3 regions of the Pseudoalteromonas sp. SG45-3 genome follow, and region 3 is predicted to be linked to each of the others. Evidence: predicted binding sites of a transcription regulator. Region 3 holds the regulator's gene; each other region holds the start of a gene.
What was found. Region 3 encodes ArgR, which controls arginine synthesis, uptake and breakdown. Its sites were predicted from a motif close to ANTGAATANNTATTCANT; they were not measured.
Positions count from the first base shown of each region.

Region 1 (3,210 bases), on a different contig from region 3:
TTATACTTTATTAATGGATGTCATGACTGAACTTGTAGCCCAGCAGCGTACTGCCAAAATACTAAGCCAACGAGCTCATGACTTATTGCTTGGGCACAGCTTTGCGCATCAGCAAATTGGTTTCATTCATACATTAGATATAGATTACGGCGAACCCATGAAGCAGCGTACCTTGCTGCAGGTTGAAGTGGCCGCACAGAATAAACGCCAGCAAAGCAGTACTGCACATCATAAGTACCGCGCTCAAGCCAGTGAGCAACTGCACAAAACAATTGAAACAGCTATATATAAGCAGCTCGAAGATATAGATGGCGTAATTCATAGCACCATAGGTATTGAAGATGGTATTGCCAATATACTCGATATATTAGCGGTAAAGTCAGCGTCGGTAGGGCGTTTAGAGCCATTGGTTAATGATATAAGCTGGTTGGGTAGGGAGTTAGTAACGCTCGTTAATTTACCTTACTATCGTAATCAACGTAGTAAAAACACGTCTGTAAAAGTAGATAAACCATCGCTTGCCCTTCGTTATATTGGCCTTGATAACTTACAGCTAGTTATTCCTACATTTGCTGCCCGCCATTGGATGCCACATAGCACCGAACCATTTTCGTTATTAAAGCGTCGTTTACGTGACAGTGCCATGGCAAACGCCATTGCTGCGCAAAAAATTGCACAAATTAATAATGTAAATGACGTACATGCATTTACTCTTGGTATGCTTTTAGATGTAGGGCGAATTGCATTAGTGCGCTTGTACTTAAAAACGTTTGAGCAAATATGGCAACGTAAAGTACAGCTAGCCCGAAATGAAAACCAAAAAGATTTACACACCGCATTATTAGAGCTTCAGCCCGACCCGCTATTTTTAACTACTCTACTTAGCAATAAATCGATAGAAGTAAGCGCTAAGGTAATAGACAAAATGGCTTTTAAATATTTACCGTTTAAAGGGGTAATGCAGCAGCTAGTAAATGGGGTAGATAAGGGCGATACATTACTGCCATTAACAGAAGTAATGCTAAAGGCACGGTGCTATTCTCAATATCTTAATTTAAAAGAACATCAACTTATTGAACCTGATGAAGCTCTAAGCTGGTTTTCGCACTTTAAGTTCACTAAAACGGAACTAAAAACCCTCCAATCGAGTAATTTTACCAATTTAGCTATTCAAATTGACTAAAATCTGAATTTTTTGTTAATTTTTTTTGCGACTAACCATTCATTCTCATCTTATTGTTATATTACATATTTGCCGATTAAAGCGTGTGCGCCTCTGTACTCATGCGGTTAGTTGCCTAAAAATAAGCATAAATAGCTATGCAAATAGTTATTCACTATCTATGAAATAATATCTTTAGCCCTTTATTTTCAAGGGATACATGAAAGTTTTTAACGAGACAGATATCAGTAATTCTGAAATAATGTGCGTCTGAAAATTGAACCACAAAGCAATTTTGCGCAATTATCAGGTTACTGATCTTGCCTATAAAGTTGGTTACAAATATTAACCAAACACCTATTTTGATGTTTTGTGTTGCTCACAATTAAGAGGAAATAAAATGACAGTCAATCGCGAATTATTTGATCACGTAATGGTTCCTAACTACGCACCTTCAAGCGTAATTCCTGTTCGAGGCGAAGGCTCTCGCGTATGGGATCAACAAGGTCGAGAGTTTATCGACTTTGCTGGTGGTATTGCAGTTAACTGTCTTGGCCATTGCCACCCTGCATTAGTAGGCGCATTAAAAGAGCAAGGCGAAAAAATCTGGCATCTATCTAACGTAATGACCAATGAGCCGGCACTTCGCCTAGCTAAAAAAATGGTTGATGCGACATTTGCTGAAAAAGTTTACTTTGCCAACTCTGGCGCAGAAGCAAACGAAGCCGCGCTTAAATTAGCGCGTCGTTTTGCACTTGATAAGTTTGGCGCAGAAAAATCACAAATCATCGCGTTCAACAAAGGTTTCCACGGTCGTACATTCTTTACCGTAACTGTTGGCGGCCAAGCTGCATATTCAGATGGTTTTGGTCCTAAGCCTGGCGACATTGTACATTGTGATTACAATGACCTTGCTGCATTTGAAGCACTTATCAGCGATAAAACATGTGCCGTAATGATGGAACCTCTACAAGGTGAAGGCGGTATTGTTTCACCAACTGATGAGTTTGCTCAAGGCGTTCGCGATTTATGTACTAAACATAACGCACTGCTTATTTTTGATGAAGTTCAAACAGGTGTTGGTCGTACTGGCGATTTATATGCATACCAAGGCTTAAACGTAGTACCTGATATTTTAACTTCGGCTAAAGCACTTGGCGGCGGTTTTCCTATTGGCGCTATGATCACAACAACTGAAATTGCACAGCACCTTAAAGTAGGCACACATGGTTCTACTTATGGCGGTAACCCGCTTGCGTGTGCTGTTGCAGAAGCGGCATTTGATACAGTAAATACCCCAGACGTACTGGCTGGCGTAAAAGAAAAAGCCGCATTATTTAATGAACTACTTAGCGCGGTTAACGAAAAATACAACGTATTTAGCGAAATCCGTGGCCAAGGTTTATTAATTGGTGCAGTAGTGAACGAGCAATACAAAGGTCGTGCAAAAGAGTTTTTAGTGGCAGGTACTGAGCAAGGCCTTATGTCACTAGTTGCCGGTGCAGACGTAGTACGTTTCACTCCATCTTTAGTAATTCCTGAAGCGGACATTCGCGAAGGTATGGCACGCTTTGAAAAAGCAGTAGCAAGCGTAGTAAACGCATAAGCGACTTAAGCCAACCAATTAAGGGCAAGCACCGCTTGCCCTGCAATTCCTATTTACCGTTATTTATAAGGGAGCAAGCGGACTCATGATGATCCTTCGCCCAATCCAGCAAAATGATTACTCAGCATTACTGAAAATTGCCCACGAATCTGGGCATGGTTTTACGTCTTTGCCATTAAACGAAGAACTATTGCAAAAGAAAATAGACCATTCTGTAAGTTCATTTGCTAAGCAAACGTCACAACCCGGTGACGAAGGCTACCTGTTTGTTCTTGAAGATAGCGAAACCGGTGATGTTGTAGGTACGTCTGCAATTGAAGCTGCTGTAGGGCTTGATGATGCATTTTATCATTATCACTTAAGTAAAGTGATTCACTCTTCGCGCACATTAAACGTATACAAAGCGGTTGATATTTTAACGCTATGTAACGACTACACAGGC
Region 1 is NZ_JACJEN010000009.1:111,297-114,506, forward strand. Features, by position in the region: gene H5126_RS12335 (HDOD domain-containing protein) at 23-1,183, shown strand; gene H5126_RS12340 (aspartate aminotransferase family protein) at 1,563-2,768, shown strand; gene astA (arginine N-succinyltransferase) at 2,854-3,210, shown strand, end outside.
Region 1: a site for ArgR is predicted at 1,310-1,327, ahead of H5126_RS12340 (aspartate aminotransferase family protein). Genes of this name have one in related genera too.

Region 2 (3,210 bases), 180 kb from region 3:
TAATGTTACTTCCTTAAGTTCACCACCTTGCGCTACGACTACGTCATAAACTTTACCATCTACTTTTACGCTGTATTGCTCAGCCTTCACTTTGTTATTATTTGAAACTGATTTAGAAGGTGCTTTACTGCTTTTATCTTCAACAGAAGGTACTGGCTCAAATGCATCTGGGTTGTTGCGGTTTTTAATAAACTTCAAACCAACTTGTGGGAATAATGCATAAGTTAATACGTCATCAATTTGATCATCAGCAAGTGTTAAACCTTGCTCTTGCGCTTCTTTTAATAACTCAGCTTCAAGCGTTGCAAGCTCAGGTGCAATGTTATCAGCAGGGCGACAAGTAATAACTTCCGCGCCATCAAGCACGCGCTCTTGTAGCTCTTTATTCATTGGTGCTGGTGTTAAGCCATATTCACCTTTTAATACGCCAGCAGTTTCTTTAGTAATGGTTTTATAACGCTCACCCGTTAGCACATTAAGTACCGCTTGAGTGCCAACAATTTGCGACGTTGGTGTTACTAAAGGTAAAAAGCCAAGATCTTCACGTACACGTGGGATCTCAAGTAAAACCTCATTAAGCTTATCGGCTGCGCCTTGCTCTTTAAGTTGGTTTTCCATGTTTGTAAGCATGCCACCAGGTACTTGAGCTAGTAAAATACGCCCATCAACCCCTTTTAAGCTACCTTCAAATGCCGCATATTTTTTACGTACATCTCTAAAGTAAGCAGCAATTTCTTCTAGGTGGTTTAAATCAAGCCCAGTATCACGCTCAGTCCCTTCAACTATCGATACAATAGTTTCAGTTGCAGAATGTCCATAAGTCATACTCATTGATGAAATAGCGGTATCGAGCATATCAATACCAGCATCAATTGCTTTTTGGTAAGTAGCAGTACTTAAACCTGTTGTAGCGTGGCACTGCATAGCAATTGGAATAGATACAGTTTCTTTAAGTGCTTTAATTAGTTTTTCAGCATCGTACGGCTTTAATAAACCCGCCATATCTTTAATACAAATTGAGTGACAACCCATATCTTCAAGCTGCTTTGCAAGAGTTAGCCACATATCAAGTGTATGAACTGGGCTAACTGTGTACGAAATAGTACCTTGAGCGTGAGCGCCTACTTTTACAGCCGCTTTAATAGCTGTTTCTAGATTGCGAACATCGTTCATTGCATCAAATATACGAAATACGTCAACGCCATTTTTATGTGCACGTTCTACAAATTTTTCAACTACGTCATCAGCGTAATGGCGGTAACCTAATAAGTTTTGACCGCGTAATAGCATTTGCTGTTTAGTATTAGGCATCGCTTTTTTTAGTGCACGAATACGCTCCCAAGGATCTTCGCCTAAATAACGAATACACGAGTCAAATGTAGCACCGCCCCAAGATTCAATAGACCAATAACCCGCATCGTCTAATTTGCTAGCAATCGGTAGCATATCGTCTAGGCGCATACGCGTTGCTAATAATGATTGGTGAGCATCGCGTAATACCAATTCTGTTAGTTTTAATTTAGCCATGTGTGTGCCCCTTATTTATTATTTGATTTGTACTGAGCAATGGCAGCACTAATAGCAGCGATGTGCTCATTAGGCACACCTTGAGATTTAAAAGATGGTGATTTAACTGGTGTCGCCACGTCAGGTTCGCTAAAGCGCGTCACCAAATTAGACATAAGCGTTACTGCACCAATTAATATCGACAGAAATACAAACACTCCAACCATGCCAGTAAGCATTAAGTTACCAGCCGTTGTGAGTAGAGCACCTATATCCATTTTTCTCCCCTTGAAACCCATATCGAAAATAAAAAATCGATTTAATTAAATATTTATTCACTGGATAATAACAAAACTAATCGCTTTGTCTACATCTTGTAAATTGGTAAAACCAATTAAACAATAAATAACATAACACTCAATTAATTTACATGCCATAACTCAGCAATCACGCGCTCTACAATACATACAAGAAATAACGACTATAGCTAATAGTTATATGGAAGTTGTTAATTAACTATCAAGCTAAGTAAAAATAAACACTAATTCTTAATATAAAATGCAAAGCCACACACCAATTGTTAATTGGTCTTACCAAAATAAGTTTATTTAGTGAATATTTAGCAGTTATTTGCAACAGTGTGAATAACTTACATAACAAAGCGTAAAAGTTACTAACCAACTAATAACTAGAATAACAGCAAAAACCCATAACCAATTGATATTTATGCCAAATAAACTTTGGCATATAACTGGCATTAGTTATCATGAGCAAATTTGATAACCAAGGAGAAAACAATGTTACGCTGGACAATTACATTTTTAGTTATTGCTTTAATCGCTGCAGTGTTAGGTTTTGGTGGCATCGCAGGTGCCGCAGCTGGTATAGCAAAAATTATATTTTTTATCTTTTTAGTACTTTTAGTGATTTCATTAGTTTCAGGTGCACTACGTGGTAAATCACCCAGGTAGATAAAGCATTCAACTAACAAACACTAAAATTTAATTAATACTTACAAGGAATTACACTATGAACTCTACAACTTTAAAAGCAGCACTAATCGCAGTATTTGCAGGTTTTTTCATGATGGGTTGTGAAGACAACCATGCAGAAGATGCTGGCGAACGTATCGACGAAGCAGTAACTGATGTGCAAAACTCTGTTGAAGATGCATGTGAAAATGTTAAAGAAGGCGTGAACGCTGAAGAAACTAACTGTTAATTCTTCTTGTACCGCTAAAAAAACGGCTTTCGAGCCGTTTTTTTGTGCCAGTAATAAAATCACTGACTATAAAGCTGCTCATTTAGCAGTTAGCTTGTTAAAATAAAAAAAACGATATTTAAAGCAAGGCAAAATGGCATTCACAACCACCTACACATTAGATAAACCCTACTTTTACGAGTGTTTTGATGAGTCACTCCCTTATAGTAAGCGTGCAAAACCTAAATACTTTTTACTTGTGTTGTTAGTTGCGCTTGGTCTATTTGGCATTTATGTTTTAGACGATCATTACTTAGGATCGTTTATGATCATGTTAGCGGTACTCGAGTGCGTCGCTTTTTACTATCGCAGACCATGGTGGGTAACCAGACAAATGCTCAGCAAAGCATCAGGCTCTGAGGTAACACTTACCTTTGATGAAGAAGGTATTAAATCTGCTAATCATTACAAAAGCTATCAATTAGAATGGCAAAATATAAGCGA
Region 2 is NZ_JACJEN010000002.1:361,003-364,212, reverse strand. Features, by position in the region: gene oadA (sodium-extruding oxaloacetate decarboxylase subunit alpha) at 1-1,527, opposite strand, end outside; gene H5126_RS04055 (OadG family protein) at 1,539-1,784, opposite strand; gene H5126_RS04050 (DUF1328 domain-containing protein) at 2,304-2,477, shown strand; gene H5126_RS04045 (hypothetical protein) at 2,536-2,727, shown strand; gene H5126_RS04040 (YcxB family protein) at 2,861-3,210, shown strand, end outside.
Region 2: a site for ArgR is predicted at 1,829-1,846, ahead of H5126_RS04055 (OadG family protein). Genes of this name have one in related genera too.

Region 3 (3,210 bases):
ATTCGTGATGCAATAGAGCACAGTAATGGTATGGAGCATTTAGAAGAAATTTTAACTGCACTAAAACAAACTAATGCGCTTGAGTTTACAATGCAAAAAGCAGAGCTTGAGGCCGAAAAAGCCATTGCCTGTTTAGACTTTTTAGCTGAGTCTGACTATAAGCAAGCACTTATAAGCCTTGCCCGTATTGCGGTTGACCGCGACCACTAGTTTTAACTAGTTACACAGTGTGACATTAATTCTGAGCAATAAAAAAGCCTGCAAATGCAGGCTTTTTGTTGCTTAAACCGGCTATTACGCCATGAAATCAACACCTTCTTTGATGTCTTTTTTCAGAGTTTCAAGCATGTCATTTTTTGCTTTTGTTTCAAATGCGCTTAGTTCGCCGTAAGAAAGAATTTCTTCTACACCGTTTTTACCTAAACGTACTGGATGTGCAAAGTACTCTGCATCGCCATTTTCAACAGCAACGTAAGCGTAATCTACAACTTCTTCACCTTGTAGGCCTTTAACTAAAGACATACAAAAACGAGCTGCAGCAGCACCCATAGATAGCGTAGCTGAACCACCGCCTGCTTTAGCATTTACAACTTCAGTACCCGCATTTTGGATACGTGGAGTAAGTGCAGCAACTTCTTCATCAGTGAAAGAAACACCTTCAACTTGAGAAAGTAGAGGCAGAATAGTTGTGCCTGAGTGACCACCAATTACTGGTACTTTTACAGTTGCTACGTCTACGCCTTTAAGTTCAGCAACAAATGCTTCTGAACGAATAACGTCAAGCGTAGTAATACCGAATACGCGTTTAGCGTCGTAAGTACCTGCTTTTTTGAATACTTCAGCAACAATTGGAACTGTGCCGTTTACTGGGTTAGTAATAATACCTACTAACGCTTTAGGACAGCTGGCAACAATGCCTTCTGCTAAAGTTTTGATGATGCCAGCATTTACATTGAATAAATCAGCACGATCCATACCTGGTTTACGCGGCATACCCGCTGGGATAAGAACGATGTCAGAGCCTTCAAGCGCTTTATTTAAATCGTCTGCGCCAAAGCCTGCAACTTTAACATCTGTTGGGATGTGAGAAAGGTCAACCGCAACACCTGGTACTACTGGTGCAACATCATAAAGTGATAATTCAGAGCCAGCTGGTAAGCCTGTTTTTAATAATAAAGACAACGCTTGGCCGATACCGCCTGCAGCACCTAATACAGCAACTTTCATTGGAATTCTCCGTAATTTGAGGTAGGAAACATTTGTGGCTCTTAAGATAATGAAATTAGCGACTAAAAACAAATTTATCCTGTCTATTTCAAGTATATTTTCGACCATAGTCGTAAACTTATGTGATTTAACGCATCAAACTGGCAAGTTAACTAAACAACTGCTGCATAATTATTCATTTTTGTGTAGAATTTGCGGCATAAATAACAAAAACGAATAAAGACTATGCAACCACAAGATAAACAAGAAGCACTGGTAAAAGCATTTAAATCACTATTAAAAGAAGAAAATTTTGGCTCTCAAGGCGAAATAGTTGATGCGTTAAAAGATCAAGGTTTTGACAATATAAGTCAGAGTAAAGTTTCACGCATGTTAAGTAAATTTGGCGCTGTACGCACACGCAATGCCAAACAAGAAATGGTTTACTGCTTACCTGCTGAAATGGGTGTACCTACGGCTAAAAGCCCATTACGCCAATTAGTAATCGACATTATGCACAACGAAATGATGATCATCATTCGTACCAGCCCAGGTGCTGCTCAGCTTATTGCACGTTTATTAGATTCATTAGGTAAAGCAGATGGCGTACTAGGAACTATTGCCGGCGATGACACTATTTTTATCGCTCCTGCTAAAATATCTGAAATAGATGTAACACTTGAACGTGTTCGCATTTTATTTGATACGGTTTAATAGCAAATTAAATTTGTTTTAAAAACCCTATTGAAGGTGCAAAGAAAGCAGAGCCCATATCGGCTTGAGTAAAATCAAGCCAGTGGTCGTAGCAATCCCCTTCCCCTAAACGACTATTAAGTACTTTTTCAAATGCGGTGCCCGTACAAGCGCATGTAATTGATAACATTCCCTGCTCATACACGTCGCCATAAGGCATGCTTTGATTTAATAGTAGCGGTTGTCCCTCTTCGTCTTTTAGCTCACTTCGCGAAGCATGGCTGGTTTCGATCGCTGGGGTAATTAGCGTGTTATCAAGACGCGTACGTCCCATTATTTGCTCTTGCTCACTCAATGATAAATGCTGCCACATAGTTAAATCATGTTTATAACGCTGAACATGAATATAACTCCCCTGATCTTCAAAGCTACCAGGGTTGCTGATTAAAGCCGTAGCGCGCTTTTTTCTTCCATGTGCGGTGTCGCCACCATAAATAAAACCGTTAAAATCACGACCATCTAAAAAGCGAAAATTCCGAATTTGCTCCACCAGCTCTACATCGGGGGCAAATAATTTTAAAATTTGCAGCGCAAATAAATGGTTAACATCTTCACGGTCAGAGCGAATTTGTACAAATAAATCACACGGTTGTACGCTCATTTGGTGATCGCTATGGGTTATATTGGGAAAGCTCTGTAATTCGCTTGGAATGTATTCAGGGAGGATATGCGGCCAGTATTGCGCACCAATAGCAACCATACAAGAGAGCATTGATTCTGAAAATTGATCGCTAAACTCTTCTTCTATAGCGCTTACTTGTTTTAACTTTGCGCGAAGTGATTCGTCTTGACCATCAAACACATTAAAAAATAAGTGCAAACCGTGTAAGTTTGCTTCAGCACAAATCCCTGATTGCGCTTGCGCCATTGTTATTCCTTAGTTTTACAGATAAAAACACAGCGAATAACAAATTAATTACGATTCGAAAAAATTCACCGTGTGAGGTTTTATTTTTATTATAACCTGATCATTATTTTCAAATGACTGGCCATATTGTGCAGCAACTTCAATTTCTTGTTCATCAATAACAAGCGAATAAACATACGCCGAACCAATAAAGCGACGACTTATGATTGCAGCTCGCTTGCTGAATTTGTCACTTTGGTTATCTGCCACTAATTCTATTTGATGAGGGCGCACATATATAAGCCCTGCACTTACATTATGCTTACTCTCAACATAAGATTCGACTAAACCAAATGGTGTTTTATATTCAGTTGCGGTTAACACTTCTGCGCTTAAGTATATGC
Region 3 is NZ_JACJEN010000002.1:184,402-187,611, reverse strand. Features, by position in the region: gene ispB (octaprenyl diphosphate synthase) at 1-210, shown strand, start outside; gene mdh (malate dehydrogenase) at 295-1,227, opposite strand; gene argR (transcriptional regulator ArgR) at 1,453-1,920, shown strand; gene H5126_RS03255 (Dyp-type peroxidase) at 1,928-2,827, opposite strand; gene H5126_RS03250 (ABC transporter ATP-binding protein) at 2,876-3,210, opposite strand, start outside.